2 regions of the Lysinibacillus sp. FW12 genome follow, and region 1 is predicted to be linked to the other one. Evidence: a T-box and tRNA genes for the amino acid it is inferred to sense, from the RefSeq annotation. Region 1 holds a T-box; the other holds one or more tRNA genes.
What was found. A T-box is a leader RNA that pairs with one kind of tRNA and senses whether it is charged. The one in region 1 lies ahead of tyrS (tyrosine--tRNA ligase), so its partner is inferred to be a tRNA-Tyr.
Positions count from the first base shown of each region.

Region 1 (9,431 bases):
GAAATAAACGTGACAGAAATCGATCACTAGTTTAAAAATCCATTTGTTTGTCACAAAGATCGGAGAAGTTCCAGTTTACAGACACCTTTCATATCATTTATAATGAGTAAGAGATTATTGTGTCGTGGGCAAAAGGAGGGGAAATCTTCATGGATAATATGTATAAAGTTATGGCATTCTGGACAGGTATTTTTGCCGTTATGTTCTACCTTGGTGGTATGAACGAGGTATCGCTATTATTCTTAGGTAATACAGGTTTATTCTTATTATTAGGCTTCTTAAACCTTTCAGAACGTATGTACATGTACATTTTCGGAGCATATTTAACTGTATTCTTCGCTGGCTTCACGTACTATACAACATTCATTCACGTACCTGGTGGCGGTCATTAATACAAAAAATCGCGTATCTCACTACAATTGAGATACGCTTTTTTATATGATGCGGCCTTTTTAAAATCCATTTAAAAATGGATTTGTCTCCATTTCTGCACCTACAGTCGTATAATTACCGTGTCCAGGATAGATAATAGTATCCTCTGGTAATGACAGTAATTTATTATGGATTGAATCCAATAATATTTTTGTCGATCCACCCAATAAATCTGTACGTCCGACACCTTGTTCAAATAACGTATCTCCTACAATCGCAAAACCATCTTGCTCAAAAATATAGGAAATACTACCAGGTGAATGTCCTGGTGTAAAAACAGCCTGAAAAACAAAATTACTAATTTCAAATGGCTGTTCTTCTTTGATGATGGTGTCTTGCGCTGGTGCAGCTACTCGATAATCTGGTAATGCAGCATATTTACTAGAGCCATTCTTAGTAGGATCTCCTAGCCAGCTAACTTCCTTTTCGTGAATCCATACTGGGACATCAAACACTTCACGCACAGCATCAACGGCTCCGATATGGTCAAAATGGGCATGCGTTAAAAAGATAGCTAACGGTTTTAAACCATTGCTACGGATTGTTTTAATAAGACGCTCCGCTTCCTCACCTGGATCAAATATAATACATTCTTTCTCTTTATTCGATACGATATAGCAATTCGTTTGGACCGGTCCAAGAGAATAACTTCGTACGTTCATCATAGTTATCACCTCAACTTTCTATTATACAGGCTTTGCCACAATTTGACGATAAATGTTCATAGTTTGCGCTATTTTAGTTCTCGACAAAAATAAGTAGAACGTTTACAATTAAGGAGGAATATTGTTTGCGACATTCATTTTCTGATGTCGAAAGGAGTGTCTATTTTTAATGAACTTATTAATGGTTATTTTTGGTCTAGTAGCGATTTTAGCTGTAGTTGGTACATTCCAAGCAATTAAAGAAAAGAACCTATTAAGCGTTGTTTTCAATTTATTAAGTGCTGTTGTATTTGGATGGTTCGTCATCATGACAATTGTTCACAGCGGTTACCCACCAACATTACACTAAAATTTTAGACAGAAAAAGAGCAGTCTCCACGGAGATTGCTCTTTTTTTCACTACTTATTTAATTTAAGGAATCGTTTCTTACCAATTTGTATCACATCATCATTCATTAGGACGCGCGAAAGGTCATCTAGCGCTAATTTTTCTCCATTCAAAGATACCCCATTTTGCTTGATTAACCGTAAAAACTCACTTTTACTTTGAATATAATCCATTGCCACTAATTGGGGAAGGATATCCTCTACCCTTTCCTTATCAATCTCTAAGAGTAAAACGGGAATGTTTTTCGGTATTTCCTTTCGTTGAAATGCTGCTTCAAAGTAAGTTCTCGCTTCCTTCATTGCTGCAACTCCATGGTATAAAGTCGTTATCACTTCTGCTAATCGCAATTTCAGATCGCGGGGATTCTCTCCCTTTTGAAGTTTATCTTGAATGGCCTGCACTTGTAGTGGGTGCTCATCCGTTGCTAATTCGAAATATTTTACGATTAATGCATCAGGTACTTCCATCACCTTTTTAAACATCATTTCAGGTGCTTCATTGACACCAATATAATTACCTAAACTTTTACTCATTTTTTCAATGCCATCTAATCCCTCCAGTAGTGGCATAAAAATGGCAACTTGTTTTTCTATCCCTCGCTGCTTTTGTAAGTTTCGCCCCATTAATATATTAAACGTTTGGTCTGTTCCCCCTAGCTCAATATCAGCCTCTAGCTCCACCGAATCATATGCTTGCATAAGGGGGTAAAAAAATTCATGCATGCCAATGGGTACGTGCTGCTTGTAACGTTTCTGAAAATCCTCACGCTCTAAAAGTCGAGCAACAGATGTTGTGGCTGCTAGCTGAATGACTTCTTCAAACGACAGCTTTGCTAACCATTCACTATTAAAACGAACCGTTGTCTTGTTCTTATCTAACACTTTAAAAATTTGCTCACAATAGGTTTGGGCATTTTTCTTCACTGTATCGTCATTTAAGGCTGTTCGCCCTTTTGCTTTACCTGTAGGATCGCCAATTCGTCCTGTAAAATCACCGATAACAATAATTGCATGATGACCTAAATCCTGCATTTGCTTAATTTTTCGAAGAACGACTGCGTGACCTAAATGAATATCTGGTGCAGATGGATCAAGTCCTAATTTAATTGTTAAAGGCTGCTGTTTTTTAAATGATCGTTCTAATTTTGCACGTAATTCCTGCTCATCAACGATTTTATCGACACCTTTCTTGATGATCACGAATTGCTCCTCTGGTGTTAAAAACATACAAAACATCTCCTTGTAATATTAAAAATTAATATTGCAAGATCTATAAGAGTTACTTGGGAACCATTAGGAAATAATATCCTCACTTTGTTTAGTTCGCTTCAAACACAAAAAAACGCCTTTAGGATTATTCCTAAAGGACGTTCATGAACGTGTTACCACCTTTTTTCGAGAACTACTCACATAGCTCTCCTCTAAAAGTACAGCCGAAGCGATACCCCTGCAATGATTACGGATGCAACTCCGTCGTAGCCTACTAAATTTTCGGTACGCAGCTCCAAGATGTATTCACTTTAATATCCCTTGCGCCTCTCAACGTCCGGCTACTCTCTGTCAGTTCCATTAAAGTTACTCGTTCTTTTCCATGCCTTTACTCTTATACTCCGAAATGCGAAAAACAAATCTTCGTTATGCAGATATTTACACTTATTATAATCATATATCCCCTTTTGTCAATAATAATGTAAAAATGAGAGACCTCGTCATGAGATCTCTCTAATATGATTATTTAACTGAATCCTGCTTTAAATTACCTGTTTTTTCATCATAGAAACGAAGCAAGTCACCATTAATAATCGCATCGGAATTTTCTAGCTCCATTGTGGCACGATCAGCATATGATTGACATGGCTCACCTTCTATTTCTTCGCCAGTTACTTTGTCATAGCAAGCTTCACCAGCATAAACGTATTTATCTGTGATAAAGCGTCCATCACGGAAAATAACAAAGTCCTCATGCTCTGGAGAGAATAAATCTGCCCCCATTTGCATATCTTTTGACGTTTCTACGCCAAGAAGGTGTAAGATTGTTGGACGTAAATCCATTTGTCCTGAAATCTCTGTCATTTCTTTACCATCACCAGATCCTGGGATATGGATGAATAAAGGTACTTCTTGCAGTAATGCATTATCAAATGGTGTGATTTGTTCTTTCCCTAAATATTGTGCCATTGCTTTATTATGGTTTTCAGAAATACCATAATGGTCACCATACATAACGATAATAGAGTTATCATAAACACCTTGATCTTTTAACTGTTGGAAGAAATCTTTTAGAGCTTCATCCATGTAGCGTACTGTTTGGAAGTAACGATTTAAAGTACCAGAGTTCGAATCATATTCAGGAATCATAATATCTTCCGGGTCCAATGTAAATGGATAATGGTTCGTTAGCGTGATCAGTCTTGAATAGAATGGCTGTGGCATATCTTTCATTAAATTAGCTGATTGCTCTAAGAATGGAGTATCTTTCATACCCCAGTTTACAGCTTGCCCTTCTTCAACCGTATATGAATCTATATCGTAAAATTTATTGATTTTTAATGATTGATACATCATGTCACGGTTCCAGAAAGATTTATTATTCGGGTGCATAACATTTGTAAAGTAACCATTTTCTCCAAGGCGTTCTGCCATTGAGTTATACGTATTTCCACCATGCGTGAAAAATACTGCTCCACGGCCTAAACCAAACAAGGAGTTTTCTAAAATAAACTCTGAGTCAGATGTTTTTCCAAGGCCTGTTTGGTGATAGAAATTACTGAAATAATACGTATCTTTATCTTTTGTTAAAGAGTTTAAGAATGGTGTCACTTCATGACCATTCATATCATTATTAATGACAAAGTTTTGTAAGGACTCCATAGACACAACAATTAAGTTGCGACCTTTATATTTCCCAAACATTTCTGGGTTAATGGCTGCCTGATTTGAACGAATATAGTTATTTACTTCAACTAGTTCACTACCATCCGCTAACGCACGTTGCGCAGATGATTTCGATTGAATATAAATGTCATACAAATGGTAATTGTATGTACCAATATTCTTCACTAATAATTCGCGGTCAAAACTACGTGTTAGTAATTGTGGACGCTCTGTTTCTGCTAATCCTAAATTTAAAAATGTCATTGCTACTGCCAATACAAAGAAAGCACGTCGGAACTCAACATTCACTTTAAATGCTTCTTTCATTTTTGGTAAAAATTTATTTGCTAAGATTAAAATAATGACATCAACGAAATATAATACATCCCAAGGTTCAACAATGGCTGCTACGGACGTTCCTAAGTCACTAAAGTTGCTTGTTTGGAATAATACTGGCAGCGTAATAAAGTCATTGTAGAATCGATAGAACGCTACATTTCCGTATAAGACAATGGACAAAATAACGCTGACCGTTATCAGATAACGATTTCTAGCTTTTGCTGATTTAAAAAATAGTGATAAACCATACGTAAATAGCAAAAAGCTTAATGGATTAATAAACAAAATAAATTGTTGCATGGCATTTTCAATTTTCATCTCGAAGCTTGTGTGGTAAACAATGACCGTTTTGATCCATGTTGCTATAATTGCTAGTATCATAAATGAATGTTTAGGCCACTTTATTGATTTCATTCCTAACATCCTCCCTACTTCCTTACAAAAAAATAATAATTTTTTACATTTTGTTACGGAAACAAAATATATCTTAAACTTTTTTTTACAGATAATCAACACATATCTGCCTGAAATTTTTTTCTCCTGCTCTTCTATGCGTCTCCTTGCTGTTCTATGCGCCAGATATCTATATATACGTTTTGAATTGTAAAAAGTTTCGTAAAAACACAAAAACAGCGGAAATCCACTGTTTTAAGAATATTACATACATGTTACATTAACTTTACAATACCCATTTACATGATATTTCAAACATTACTTTTTATTCTCTTCCATACGAAGTCTTGTTGTTTCTTGTCGAATGAGTAGTAATGCCATTTGATAATCTTTTATGTCTAGTACATTTGCTTTATAAAGCTCGCGTATTTCATCCTCCATTAACATCAAATCGCCAATCGGATCCCGCGTATAAATATAAGTACCATAGGTTTTCAAGAGTTCATAAATATCTAACATTTTATCCATTTTCGTTCGCTCCTCGTTGTCCTAGACAATCAATACGTTTTGAGGGTGTCACAATGATGTCTACTGGGCAATCATGTTCTTCGGTAGGAACACGATCAATGATTTGCTCATCAAAGAGCATGGACAGTAGCTTACCCTTTTTATAGTTTAATACATAGCGATCATAATAACCACCGCCATAGCCGATTCGATAGCCATATCGGTCAAAAACTACGCCTGGAACAAGGATAACATCCATTTCATTTGCGTCAACAAACTCACATCTTTCTGGAATAGGCTCACGCAAATGCATATATACAGTTTCAAGTTGGGCAAAAGAGTCAATTGCGTAAAATGACATTTCTCTTGTTTTCGGGTGGCATTTTGGAACAGCAACCTTTTTACCAAGTTGCCATAATTCCTCAATTAGAAGAAATGTGTCGACTTCTGGCTTATTTGAAATGGTCAAACCAATTGTATTTGCTTCTATTATATATGGTTCCTGTAGCACCTTTTTTACTATAGCTAAAGATTGACTATGATATGTATTATCGCTCATTGTCGAGAGTGCTTCTTTCACCTTGTTACGTAAAGTTGTTTTATCCATCCAGGCTACCTCCTATATAGTAAAACTTGAATCAACTTAGAGTCTTTCCATCAAAATGGTTTCCTAAAATGTAGAAAGCCAAAACCACTTGTGGTTTTGGCTTAATGAGCGATTACTTAGTTTCACGGTGAAGAGTGTATTTCTTCTCGCGAGAGCAATATTTTTTAAGTTCAAGACGCTCTGGATTGTTACGCTTGTTCTTTTTAGAAATGTAGTTACGTTCGCCGCAATCTGTGCAAGCTAAAGTAATGTTTACGCGCATCATTAACCCTCCCACTCTATATCAAGAATTTAAATTTGAGCATGATTTATACGACTAACCTATTATAACATAAACTGAAAAAAAATCTACCTTCATTTCATATTAACTTTGCATATGGTAAAATATCTTATAATTACATACTACATTGAGGTGAAACTATTGGATTTATCCATCCTATTAATGAGTATCGGGATTCTTCTGATCATCATATCGTTCTTTTTCAAAAATAGTTCACAAAAAATCGAGAAAGATGTCGAAGAATTATCCATCTCTATATTTCAAGAAACGAATAATTTAAAGCGTCGCATGAAAATTGTCGAGGAAGAACTTTTATTAGAGCCTGAGTTCCAAGTGAAATCAAAATCAGCACCTAGCCCTCAGCAAGTACAAAGTCCTAAGGTTCAACAAATGATGCAAGCTGTTCAACAGGCTGCACAAGCTTCAAAGGTTACATCAGCAACAACGCAGACTAAACCCATTCATCAAATTATCGTTAGTCAGGTTCACGAATTAAATAAACAAGGTCTTTCTGTAGCAGAAATTAGTATCCGTTCTAATTTAACAGAAGAGCAAGTTCGCCAAGTGATTGCAAACGGAGGTCGATGATTGATGAACAAATCTGCCATCCGCGCATTCGGTATTGCAATTTTTCTTGTCGGGGCTTTGCTAGCTCTCGCAGGCCGCTATGATGTAAACATTGGTCTTCCTATGAAAGATTCTCCTAATCTGCAACAAGTAGAAGAACTGCGAATGAAGTTAGATAAGGCAAATAAAGAAATTGCCTCATTAAAGGAACAATTAAAGCCAGTACATAAGACTGAAGAAACTTCTTCACCAGATGCTTCTGAACAATCTGCTGATAAAACTAACACTGATGAGAAGATGATGACACTGCAAATATATAGTGGGATCACACCGTATATTGTTGCACAAAAGCTTGAGGATGGTGGCATCATTACAAATAGTGTTGAGATGGAGCTACTACTCGCAAACGCAAAATATGCTCGAAGCTTACAGATAGGCTCCTATGAGGTCAACTCTTCCATGACTCTTGAAGAAATTGCAAAATTAATCACAGGCAAAAAACAATAATATTAAAGCTGTCGCCAAATGAAGCGACAGCTTTTTTCTGTATCATTACGCTATATTTTCTAAAAAGGCTTTCATCATGATACTGCCTTCTTTTGTGCCAATGGATTCCGGGTGAAACTGCAGTCCATAAAGATGGTATTTTTTATGTTGAATCGCCATAATTTCCCCATCATCACCTGCTGTAGCAATAATGTTGAAATCTTTGTGCAATGTCTGTGCTTCAATAATAAGGGAATGATAACGCATAACCTCAATGTCTCCATTTAGTTGTGCAAATAAGCCCGTATTCTTATACTGAAGCGGTGACAGCTTTCCATGCATAATGTTTTTGGCTTGCACAATATTTGCCCCGAAAGCCTGCCCGATCGATTGATGGCCAAGGCAAATACCTAAAATAGGGAATTTTCCATGTAGCTCCTTAATCACATTCACAGTAATACCCGCTTCAGCCGGCGTTCCTGGTCCTGGGGATAAAATAATAGCTTCGGGTGACATTTCTTGAATTTCTTCTATTGTAATAGCATCATTTCGAACGACTGTGACACTTTTACCAAGCATACTGATTTGTTGAAATAGATTGTAGGTAAAGGAATCATAATTATCAATTAATAAAATCATTTTCTTACCTCCAATAGCGCACGAGCTTTATTAAGTGTTTCCTCGTATTCCGACAATGGATCTGAATCATAGACAATTCCAGCCCCTGCCTGTACATGTGCTTGTTGATCTTTAATAATCATTGTACGAATAGCAAGTGCCAAATCCATATCCCCTGTAGTTGAAATATAGCCTACCGCTCCCGCATAGACACCACGCTTAATCGATTCTAATTCATTTATCAGCTGCATGGCACGAATTTTAGGTGCCCCTGACACCGTCCCAGCAGGTAGAGATGCTCGTAAAACATCTAGAATGTGGAGGTCATCTCGTAGTTCCGCCGTTACCTCTGAAACAATATGCATGACATATTTATAGCGTTCGATAGTCATGTATTTCATAAGCTTTACGGTACCAACTTTGGCAATACGCCCTAGATCATTGCGCCCTAGATCCACTAGCATTCGGTGCTCTGCTATTTCCTTTTCGTCCTCTAACAAAGCTTTTGCAATTACTTCGTCCTGTACTGTTGTCTCACCGCGAGGCTTTGTACCTGCTATTGGGTTCGTTGTAACCATACGATTTTTAACTTTCACAAGACTTTCAGGGGAAGTTCCTAAAATAATATAGGAACCAAAATCCATGTAAAACATATACGGTGATGGATTAGATGTACGTAATTGACGATAAAGTGAAAATGGAGAGCCTGTAAATGGTGCTGAAAAGCGTTGTGATAGCACAATTTGAAAAATATCGCCTCTCAAAATATGCTGCTTAGCTCGATCCACCAAAGAGACAAATTGCTCCTTTGAAAGCATTGGCTTAAAATGTAGTTCATCTACCTGCAATGCCTCAAAGGTCGTACCTGCACAAAGTTGTTGTTCCATCGTTGTAATAGCATTCTCCATTTCTGCTAATGAACGTCCCTCCTGAAATAGATCAATTGAAGCTAACGTAATTTCCTGTGTTAGATGATCAAAGACAATGAATGTATCATAGAAAAATACATGGACATCTGGCATCACTAATTCATCCTGTAAATATTCTCCGATTTTTTCCGTATAAAAAGCTGTTTCATAGCCAAAATAACCGATGGCTCCACCAAAAAAGGCAAAGGGATAGCTTTCTTCATGGAAGGGTATGACTTTCTTTAATTTATCGAGTACATTCCCCTTTGATTTGTCATTTTCTTGTCCTTTGGAAAAGTAGAATTCTTCCTTGTTTCCTTTTAATTCAGCTACTGGATTTAGGGCGATAAAAGAATATCTTCCACTTT
Region 1 is NZ_CP139094.1:1,733,159-1,742,589, reverse strand. Features, by position in the region: gene SJW71_RS08920 (helix-turn-helix transcriptional regulator) at 1-30, shown strand, start outside; gene SJW71_RS08915 (DUF2626 family protein) at 150-392, shown strand; gene SJW71_RS08910 (MBL fold metallo-hydrolase) at 453-1,097, opposite strand; gene SJW71_RS08905 (DUF2759 domain-containing protein) at 1,267-1,446, shown strand; gene tyrS (tyrosine--tRNA ligase) at 1,497-2,711, opposite strand; T-box leader at 2,845-3,085, opposite strand; gene SJW71_RS08895 (LTA synthase family protein) at 3,216-5,111, opposite strand; gene SJW71_RS08890 (YqgQ family protein) at 5,409-5,618, opposite strand; gene SJW71_RS08885 (5-formyltetrahydrofolate cyclo-ligase) at 5,611-6,204, opposite strand; gene rpmG (50S ribosomal protein L33) at 6,317-6,466, opposite strand; gene SJW71_RS08875 (hypothetical protein) at 6,617-7,072, shown strand; gene SJW71_RS08870 (hypothetical protein) at 7,076-7,558, shown strand; gene SJW71_RS08865 (anthranilate synthase component II) at 7,604-8,176, opposite strand; gene trpE (anthranilate synthase component I) at 8,173-9,431, opposite strand, start outside.

Region 2 (9,431 bases), 1.4 Mb from region 1:
AATAGCTTTCCTCGGCCAATTTGTTCTAGACCACGTCTGATTTCAGGTTGGAATATGATAATAATCGCTAAGAAACCAAACTCAATGACCTGTTGTAACATCCAGCCTAGTGTTTGTAACCCTAAAAGGTCTGTTGCAATTCGTGCAATAATAATGACGAAAATTCCCTTAAGTAATTGGACAGCCTTTGTACCTTTAATGAGGGTTAAGACTTTATAAACAACGTACCAAACGAGCAGTACATCAATGAAGTTAATAACAATATTCACAGGAGTTAAATCCGTGAAATGTTCGATAATTTGCACGTGGCATCCCCCACTTTTCATTGCGAATCCATACACATTCAAGTATATCACATTCTTAACAAATGTAACTTTTTTCAAATAAAAAGTCTACTCTAAAGAGTAGACCTTTCAGCCTCTCACGTGCACTATTTTTTAGGACGTATAGAGTGTTATTTAGTTTCTTCTTTTTCCTCAAATGTCATGGCCGTCTTTACAGAATTTTTAATCGTATACCAAAGCCATTCAAATACTTCGTCAATTTCCTCAATTCTTCCGGAAACTACCGCTGAAGATGCCATATATTGCCCGTTAATCACTGTGACGTTGCCATCAACTTCACCTTCAACAATCAAATCGCCGTTTTTCACAACAATATCACCCTTCACCACTTCTCCTTCAGGTACAATCACCGTTTGACCATCCACAACTAAATTTGGTTGTTTGGTTACGGAGAAATGCTGATCATCCATGAAGCTACCTAATAATGTAGCACTCATAAATAAGCAAAATACTGCTGCTGCCACAAAAAACGGATGCCGGCGTATCCATTTTTGTATACCTACTCGACTTTTTGGCTTAGGTAAACGAGCCATTACTGCTGCTTCAAAATCCGGAGGCGCTGTAATATGGGAAGCACTCTTCACAAAGGCGATTGTTTCACTCAATTCTTGCATCAACTGTTTACAATCATTACATGTATGCAAGTGTTGTTTCAACTCTTGCTCATGCTCACGACTAATGTCACCGTCTAAATAATCATGCATATAGTCTATAATATGCTCTGGACAAGTATTCATGACGCTCCCCCTCCTACAGATTGTTTAACTGTTTACGTAATGCCTCACGTCCGCGGTGAATCCTTGTTTTCACCGTTCCAAGCGGCATATCTAAAATCTCGCTAATCTCTTGCAACGATAACTCTTCTATATACTTCAATACTATAACTGAACGGTATTTATCCGGCAAACGTCCAATTTCATATTGAATGCGATCTTGCAGCTCCATTTGCTCTAACTGCTCCTCTGGTAGCTGGTCGTCTGCTGCGATTTGCGAATACATATCAAGCCCTTCTGTACCAGCTACTTCTGCATCTAAATAATAATCCGGTTTCTTTTTTCGAATACGGTCAATGCAGAGGTTTGTCGCTATGCGATAAAGCCACGTCGAAAACTTTCTTTTCTGATCAAATGTATGCAAGTTCATATAAGCACGCACAAAAGCCTCTTGAGCAATGTCTTCGGACTCTTGTTTGTTGCCTAACATTCGATAGCATACTTGGTACAGTTTGTGCTGATAGAGACTCACAATATCGGCAAATGCGTTTTGATCGCCTTTAAGCACTTGTTTTATTCTCTTATTTACTAACGCATCCATCGTGTTGACTTCTCCACCTTTACAACTGTCTTATACTATACGACCCATCGATAAGAAAAGTTTCGTTTTAATTTAATTATAGCAAAAGATTTTTATGCAATGTGGCAACAGGCAATTTTTTGTAAAATTTTCTTTAAACTAGTGTTTCTCCAAATAATGATCCCATTAATGCAACAGCTACATTTGCCGTTGTATTCTTCTCATCTAAAATTGGATTTACTTCTACAAACTCCGCTGATGTTACCATCCCAGATTCCTGTAGCATCTCCATTGCTAAATGACTTTCACGATACGTAATTCCTCCTGGAACAGGCGTACCAACCCCTGGAGTATATAGCGGATCTAATCCATCTAAATCAAGAGATAAATGTAAACCATCAACATTACGCTCTTTTAAATAAGCGAGTGCATCTTCCATGACACGCGTCATTCCAAGTCGGTCAATCTCATGCATTGTATAAACTTTGATGCCTTGCTCTTTAATCAAATCACGCTCACCAGGATCTACTGAACGAGCTCCGATAATAATAACGTTCTCTGGTTTAATTTTTGGAGCATAGTTGCGAATTTGGACTAAACGTTCGTGACCTAGTCCGATACTAACCGCTAATGGCATACCATGGATATTACCTGAAGGTGTTGTCTCAGGTGTATTTAAATCCGCATGAGCGTCATACCAAATAACACCAAGGTTTTTATAATGCTCACCTAGTCCCGCTAATGTCCCAATCGCAATACTGTGATCTCCACCAAATACAAGCGGGAACTTTTTCTGTTCCACTACTTCATGCACACTATTAGCTAAAGCAGTACTAACCTCCACTACTTCCTCTAAATTAAGTAATTTTTCATCTACTGCGGCATCCGCTTGCTTTTGGCTAACACGAATATCCCCTTGATCTTGTACTTCGTGTCCAATAGCTTCTAAACGTTCTACAACCCCCGCATAACGGATAGCACTAGGTCCCATATCTACACCACGACGTGCTTGTCCGTAATCTGTTGGTACTCCAATAATAGAAATATTAAGTTTATTCATGTTTTTATACCCCCTAAAAGTTATAAGATTATTGTAAAGCCTACATACCACTTGGCTCAACCCGACAAAAATGTGCATATTTATTCAAATTTAGAGAACATAAAAAAATCTCCTACTGTTTTCAGTAAGAGATTAGTTATCAGTAATTAATATAACACTTTTGAATGTATTTTATTCTAAAAAAGTGAGCCATGAAGGACTCGAACCTTCGACCCTCTGATTAAAAGTCAGATGCTCTACCAACTGAGCTAATGGCTCATAAAAGAAAAATGGCTGGGGTACTAGGATTCGAACCTAGGCATGACGGAATCAAAATCCGTTGCCTTACCGCTTGGCTATACCCCAATCATTTATAAAACTGGTGGAGGGGGACGGATTCGAACCGCCGAACCCTAAGGAGCGGATTTACAGTCCGCCGCGTTTAGCCACTTCGCTACCCCTCCGGAATAACACAATAATGGTGGAGGATGACGGGCTCGAACCGCCGACCCTCTGCTTGTAAGGCAGATGCTCTCCCAGCTGAGCTAATCCTCCATAGAAACAGGTGTTATGTCACAGTTTATTTTCTTTTTAAAGCCTATGTTTTAATGGTGACCCCTACGGGATTCGAACCCGTGTTACCGCCGTGAAAGGGCGGTGTCTTAACCACTTGACCAAGGGGCCATTCTTATGTCTTAAACAGGACAAGACTTATAATAACATCTTTTCCTAATTGTTGCAACACTTTTCTACAAAAAAATTTTATGTACAACAGAATCTTAAAAATGGACAAAAAAATGGCTCCGAAGGCAGGACTCGAACCTGCGACAACCTGATTAACAGTCAGGTGCTACTACCAACTGAGCTACTTCGGAACAATACTATTCAATTCGGTTTTAAATAACCTCTTAAGTACATTTCTTATTATAGCAAGCATTCTAAATAATGCAACACATTTGGTGAAAATTTTTATATTTTTTTGTCGAAGGATGCTTACAGATTAATTCAATGCATAATAGTTCTCTATTATATCTAATATTTCTATTTTACGTACTAAATATTCTTGCTGTATATTATTGTAATTGTTAAAATAAAAATAGTTTTATGAATTTTCTATCAAATTTCCTGGGGGAGGAATGTTCTTATGGTATCAAATGATTTAATTGCACCTGAGTTTTATAACATCACAGAGGAATTAGAAAAGTTTTCGCAGGATAGTGATCGTCAAGCAATACGTTGGTTAAATACACAACAAGAGAGAAGAACAGTTTCATATGTTGAACTTGTCCAAAAAATGAACCAATACGCCAATGCGTTTACGAAGATAGGGCTTCAAAAAGGGGATCGCGTTTTAGTTATTATACCTCGCCTACCAGAAGCCTATTTCGTTTTTCTTGGCTGCTTAAAGGCTGGCATTGTTCCTATTTCATGTTCAGAAATGCTACGTGCAAGTGACTTGGAATATCGTATGGAACATTCTTCTGCTAGTGCCGTTATTGCCTATGAGGCATTTACTGGTGAGGTTGATCAAATAGCTTCTACTGTAGACGCATTAAATAACAAATTAGTTATCGGTAGTGCAAAAGAAGAATGGACTTCTTTAGATGAATTAGCAAGTACACAGCCAACTACATTTACAGCTGTAGCGACAAAACGTGATGATATGGCATTCCTTTCGTATACTTCAGGGACAACCGGTAAACCTAAAGGTGTTGTTCATTCACATGGCTGGGGATATGCACATATTCGAACAGCTGCTTCAAAATGGCTTTGCGTTCGTGAAGGTGATTTAGTTTGGGCAACTGCAGCCCCGGGATGGCAAAAATGGATTTGGAGTCCTTTCTTATCCACAATCATGCTTGGTGCCACAGCATTCGTTTATCATGGTGGGTTTGATGCAAAGACATACCTTCAATTAATGCAAGAGGAAAAAATTAATGTCCTATGTTGTACACCGACTGAATATCGTATCATGGCGAAAATTGATAATCTACAAGACTATAATCTTTCCTCTCTCCGTAGTGCCGTTTCTGCTGGTGAACCATTAAATCGTCCAGTCATCGAAACTTTCATGAAGCATTTTGGACTTAAAGTACGAGATGGTTACGGGCAGACAGAAAATACATTATTAATTGGTACACTTGAAAACACTGAATTACGTCCAGGATCAATGGGTGTTCCAACACCAGGTAATATTGTACGTATTATCGACAATGAAGGTAATGAAGCACCGGTTGGCGAGGTTGGTGATATTGCCGTTCACAAATCCTCCCCTGCTCTATTTAAAGAATATTACAAGGAGCCTGAACGTACTCAAGCAGCATTCCGTGGTGATTGGTATATTACTGGTGATCAGGCAAAATGCGATGAGGATGGTTACTTCTGGTTTGAAGGTCGTGGAGATGACATTATTATTTCATCTGGTTATACCATCGGACCATTCGAGGTAGAGGATGCCTTAAACAAACATGAAGCTGTACAAGAGTGTGCAGTTGTTGCCGCGCCAGATGAAATTAGAGGGCATATTGTAAAGGCCTTTATTATTTTACGAGACGGCTTCAAGGCCCGTGATGAAGAAGAGTTAATAAAGGAGCTACAAGAGCATGTAAAAACGTTAACAGCGCCTTATAAATACCCTCGAAGTATCGTCTTTATTGATGAGTTACCGAAAACAACATCCGGGAAGATTCGCCGTATTGAACTTCGAGCTTCTACTGTTCATACGCATTCATAACAACATATTGAAAATAAAAAGGCGCTCCTATTAAGGAACGCCTTTCTTACTATATACAATTTTTTTATCAGCATAAATAAAAAAAGCCACTACTGAGTGTATCAGCAGCGACTTTTTGCGCCTAGCGACGTCCTACTCTCACAGGGGGAAGCCCCCAACTACCATCGGCGCTAAAGAGCTTAACTTCCGTGTTCGGTATGGGAACGGGTGTGACCTCTTTGCCATCATCACTAGACTATATTCGACCTTCAATACACGGCGTATTACTCCGTCAGCTGCTCTCGCTCAATCAGTCACGTACATTAGTACGCTCCCTCAATCACTCGGTTGCTTCCTTGTTCTACTTGTGTCTTGAAGCTCTCATTTTTATTGTTGAAAGTATTGTTCTTTCAAAACTGGATAAACGGTGCATTGAATGCTTCAAACAATTTGGTTAAGTCCTCGATCGATTAGTATTCGTCAGCTCCATGTGTCACCACACTTCCACCTCGAACCTATCTACCTCATCGTCTTTGAGGGATCTTACTTACTTGCGTAATGGGAAATCTCATCTTGAGGGGGGCTTCATGCTTAGATGCTTTCAGCACTTATCCCGTCCACACATAGCTACCCAGCGATGCCTTTGGCAAGACAACTGGTACACCAGCGGTGTGTCCATCCCGGTCCTCTCGTACTAAGGACAGCTCCTCTCAAATTTCCTACGCCCACGACGGATAGGGACCGAACTGTCTCACGACGTTCTGAACCCAGCTCGCGTACCGCTTTAATGGGCGAACAGCCCAACCCTTGGGACCGACTACAGCCCCAGGATGCGATGAGCCGACATCGAGGTGCCAAACCTCCCCGTCGATGTGGACTCTTGGGGGAGATAAGCCTGTTATCCCCGGGGTAGCTTTTATCCGTTGAGCGATGGCCCTTCCATGCGGAACCACCGGATCACTAAGCCCGTCTTTCGACCCTGCTCGACTTGTAGGTCTCGCAGTCAAGCTCCCTTGTGCCTTTACACTCTACGAATGATTTCCAACCATTCTGAGGGAACCTTTGGGCGCCTCCGTTACCTTTTAGGAGGCGACCGCCCCAGTCAAACTGTCCGCCTGACACTGTCTCCTGCCCCGCTAAGGGGCATGGGTTAGAATTTCAATACAACCAGGGTAGTATCCCACCGACGCCTCCTTCGAAGCTGGCGCTCCGAGATCTCTGGCTCCTACCTATCCTGTACAAGTTGTACCAAAATTCAATATCAGGCTACAGTAAAGCTCCACGGGGTCTTTCCGTCCTGTCGCGGGTAACCTGCATCTTCACAGGTACTATAATTTCACCGAGTCTCTCGTTGAGACAGTGCCCAGATCGTTACGCCTTTCGTGCGGGTCGGAACTTACCCGACAAGGAATTTCGCTACCTTAGGACCGTTATAGTTACGGCCGCCGTTTACTGGGGCTTCAATTCGCAGCTTCGCTTGCGCTAACCACTCCTCTTAACCTTCCAGCACCGGGCAGGCGTCAGCCCCTATACGTCACCTTACGGTTTTGCAGAGACCTGTGTTTTTGCTAAACAGTCGCCTGGGCCTATTCACTGCGGCTCTCATGCGCTTGCACGCTCAAGAGCACCCCTTCTCCCGAAGTTACGGGGTCATTTTGCCGAGTTCCTTAACGAGAGTTCTCTCGCACACCTTAGGATTCTCTCCTCGACTACCTGTGTCGGTTTGCGGTACGGGCACCTCTCACCTCGATAGAGGCTTTTCTTGGCAGTGTGAAATCAGGAACTTCGTCCATACGGACTCGCCATCACAGCTCAACGTTACAATGTGCGGATTTGCCTACACACACGCCTTACTGCTTGGACGCGCATAACCAACAGCGCGCTTACCCTATCCTACTGCGTCCCCCCATTTCTCAAACGGTGAGGAGGTGGTACAGGAATATCAACCTGTTGTCCATCGCCTACGCCTGTCGGCCTCGGCTTAGGTCCCGACTAACCCTGAGCGGACGAGCCTTCCTCAGGAAACCTTAGTCATACGGTGGACGGGATTCTCACCCGTCTTTCGCTACTCATACCGGCATTCTCACTTCTAAGCGCTCCACCAGTCCTTCCGGTCTGACTTCAACGCACTTAGAACGCTCTCCTACCACTGACATCGTAGATGTCAATCCACAGCTTCGGTGAATCGTTTAGCCCCGATACATTTTCGGCGCAGCGTCACTCGACCAGTGAGCTATTACGCACTCTTTAAATGATGGCTGCTTCTAAGCCAACATCCTGGTTGTCTGTGCAACGCCACATCCTTTTCCACTTAACGATTACTTTGGGACCTTAGCTGGTGGTCTGGGCTGTTTCCCTTTTGACTACGGATCTTATCACTCGCAGTCTGACTCCCGTGTATAAATATCTGGCATTCGGAGTTTGTCTGAATTCGGTAAACCGGGATGGCCCCCTAGTCCAAACAGTGCTCTACCTCCAGTATTCTCATCACGAGGCTAGCCCTAAAGCTATTTCGGAGAGAACCAGCTATCTCCAAGTTCGATTGGAATTTCTCCGCTACCCACACCTCATCCCCGCACTTTTCAACGTGCGTGGGTTCGGGCCTCCAGTAAGTGTTACCTTACCTTCACCCTGGACATGGGTAGATCACCTGGTTTCGGGTCTACGACCACGTACTATTTCGCCCTATTCAGACTCGCTTTCGCTGCGGCTCCGCCTTCTAAAGCTTAACCTTGCACGTAATCGTAACTCGCCGGTTCATTCTACAAAAGGCACGCTATCACCCATTAACGGGCTCTAACTACTTGTAGGCACACGGTTTCAGGATCTCTTTCACTCCCCTCCCGGGGTGCTTTTCACCTTTCCCTCACGGTACTGGTTCACTATCGGTCACTAGGTAGTATTTAGCCTTGGGAGATGGTCCTCCCGGATTCCGACGGAATTTCACGTGTTCCGCCGTACTCAGGATCCACTCAGGAGAGAACGAACTTTCGACTACAGGGCTTTTACCTGCTCTGGCGGACCTTTCCAAGTCGCTTCATCTAACTCGCTCTTTTGTAACTCCGTATAGAGTGTCCTACAACCCCAAGAGGCAAGCCTCTTGGTTTGGGCTCTTCCCGTTTCGCTCGCCGCTACTCAGGGAATCGATTTTTCTTTCTCTTCCTCCAGGTACTTAGATGTTTCAGTTCCCTGGGTCTGCCTTCAAGACGCTATGTATTCACGTCAAGATACTACGCGATTAAACGTAGTGGGTTCCCCCATTCGGAAATCTCCGGATCAAAGCTCACTTACAGCTCCCCGAAGCATATCGGTGTTAGTGCCGTCCTTCTTCGGCTCCTAGTGCCAAGGCATTCGCCGTGCGCCCTTAATAACTTAACCAAGTTATTAAGCCTATAAAAAACTTAAAAAATAAATGTGTTTGTTACAATTTCAATGTCGTTTTATCCAGTTTTCAAAGAACAAAGTTACTGCCTGCTTCTACTTCTTCGCAGCTTTGCGACGAAAGCGTAGCGACAGGAGCACATATTTGAAGTATTTCATTCGGAAGAATGAACCTTCAAAACTGAACGCAAAACGTAATCTTACAAACCCTAGGTTTGTATTCCGAAAATATCCTTAGAAAGGAGGTGATCCAGCCGCACCTTCCGATACGGCTACCTTGTTACGACTTCACCCCAATCATCTATCCCACCTTCGGCGGCTGGCTCCAAAAGGTTACCTCACCGACTTCGGGTGTTACAAACTCTCGTGGTGTGACGGGCGGTGTGTACAAGGCCCGGGAACGTATTCACCGCGGCATGCTGATCCGCGATTACTAGCGATTCCGGCTTCATGTAGGCGAGTTGCAGCCTACAATCCGAACTGAGAACGACTTTATCGGATTAGCTCCCTCTCGCGAGTTGGCAACCGTTTGTATCGTCCATTGTAGCACGTGTGTAGCCCAGGTCATAAGGGGCATGATGATTTGACGTCATCCCCACCTTCCTCCGGTTTGTCACCGGCAGTCACCTTAGAGTGCCCAACTAAATGATGGCAACTAAGA
Region 2 is NZ_CP139094.1:323,677-333,107, reverse strand. Features, by position in the region: gene cdaA (diadenylate cyclase CdaA) at 1-305, opposite strand, end outside; gene SJW71_RS01755 (anti-sigma factor family protein) at 455-1,081, opposite strand; gene sigW (RNA polymerase sigma factor SigW) at 1,095-1,658, opposite strand; gene rocF (arginase) at 1,792-2,697, opposite strand; tRNA gene SJW71_RS01740 (tRNA-Lys) at 2,883-2,955, opposite strand; tRNA gene SJW71_RS01735 (tRNA-Gln) at 2,968-3,042, opposite strand; tRNA gene SJW71_RS01730 (tRNA-Tyr) at 3,057-3,140, opposite strand; tRNA gene SJW71_RS01725 (tRNA-Val) at 3,156-3,231, opposite strand; tRNA gene SJW71_RS01720 (tRNA-Glu) at 3,286-3,360, opposite strand; tRNA gene SJW71_RS01715 (tRNA-Asn) at 3,475-3,551, opposite strand; gene mbcS (acyl-CoA synthetase MbcS) at 3,821-5,410, shown strand; rRNA gene rrf (5S ribosomal RNA) at 5,530-5,645, opposite strand; rRNA gene SJW71_RS01700 (23S ribosomal RNA) at 5,840-8,767, opposite strand; rRNA gene SJW71_RS01695 (16S ribosomal RNA) at 9,009-9,431, opposite strand, start outside.
Region 2: it encodes a tRNA-Tyr, which carries the amino acid that the T-box ahead of tyrS (tyrosine--tRNA ligase) is inferred to sense. The anticodon was not compared.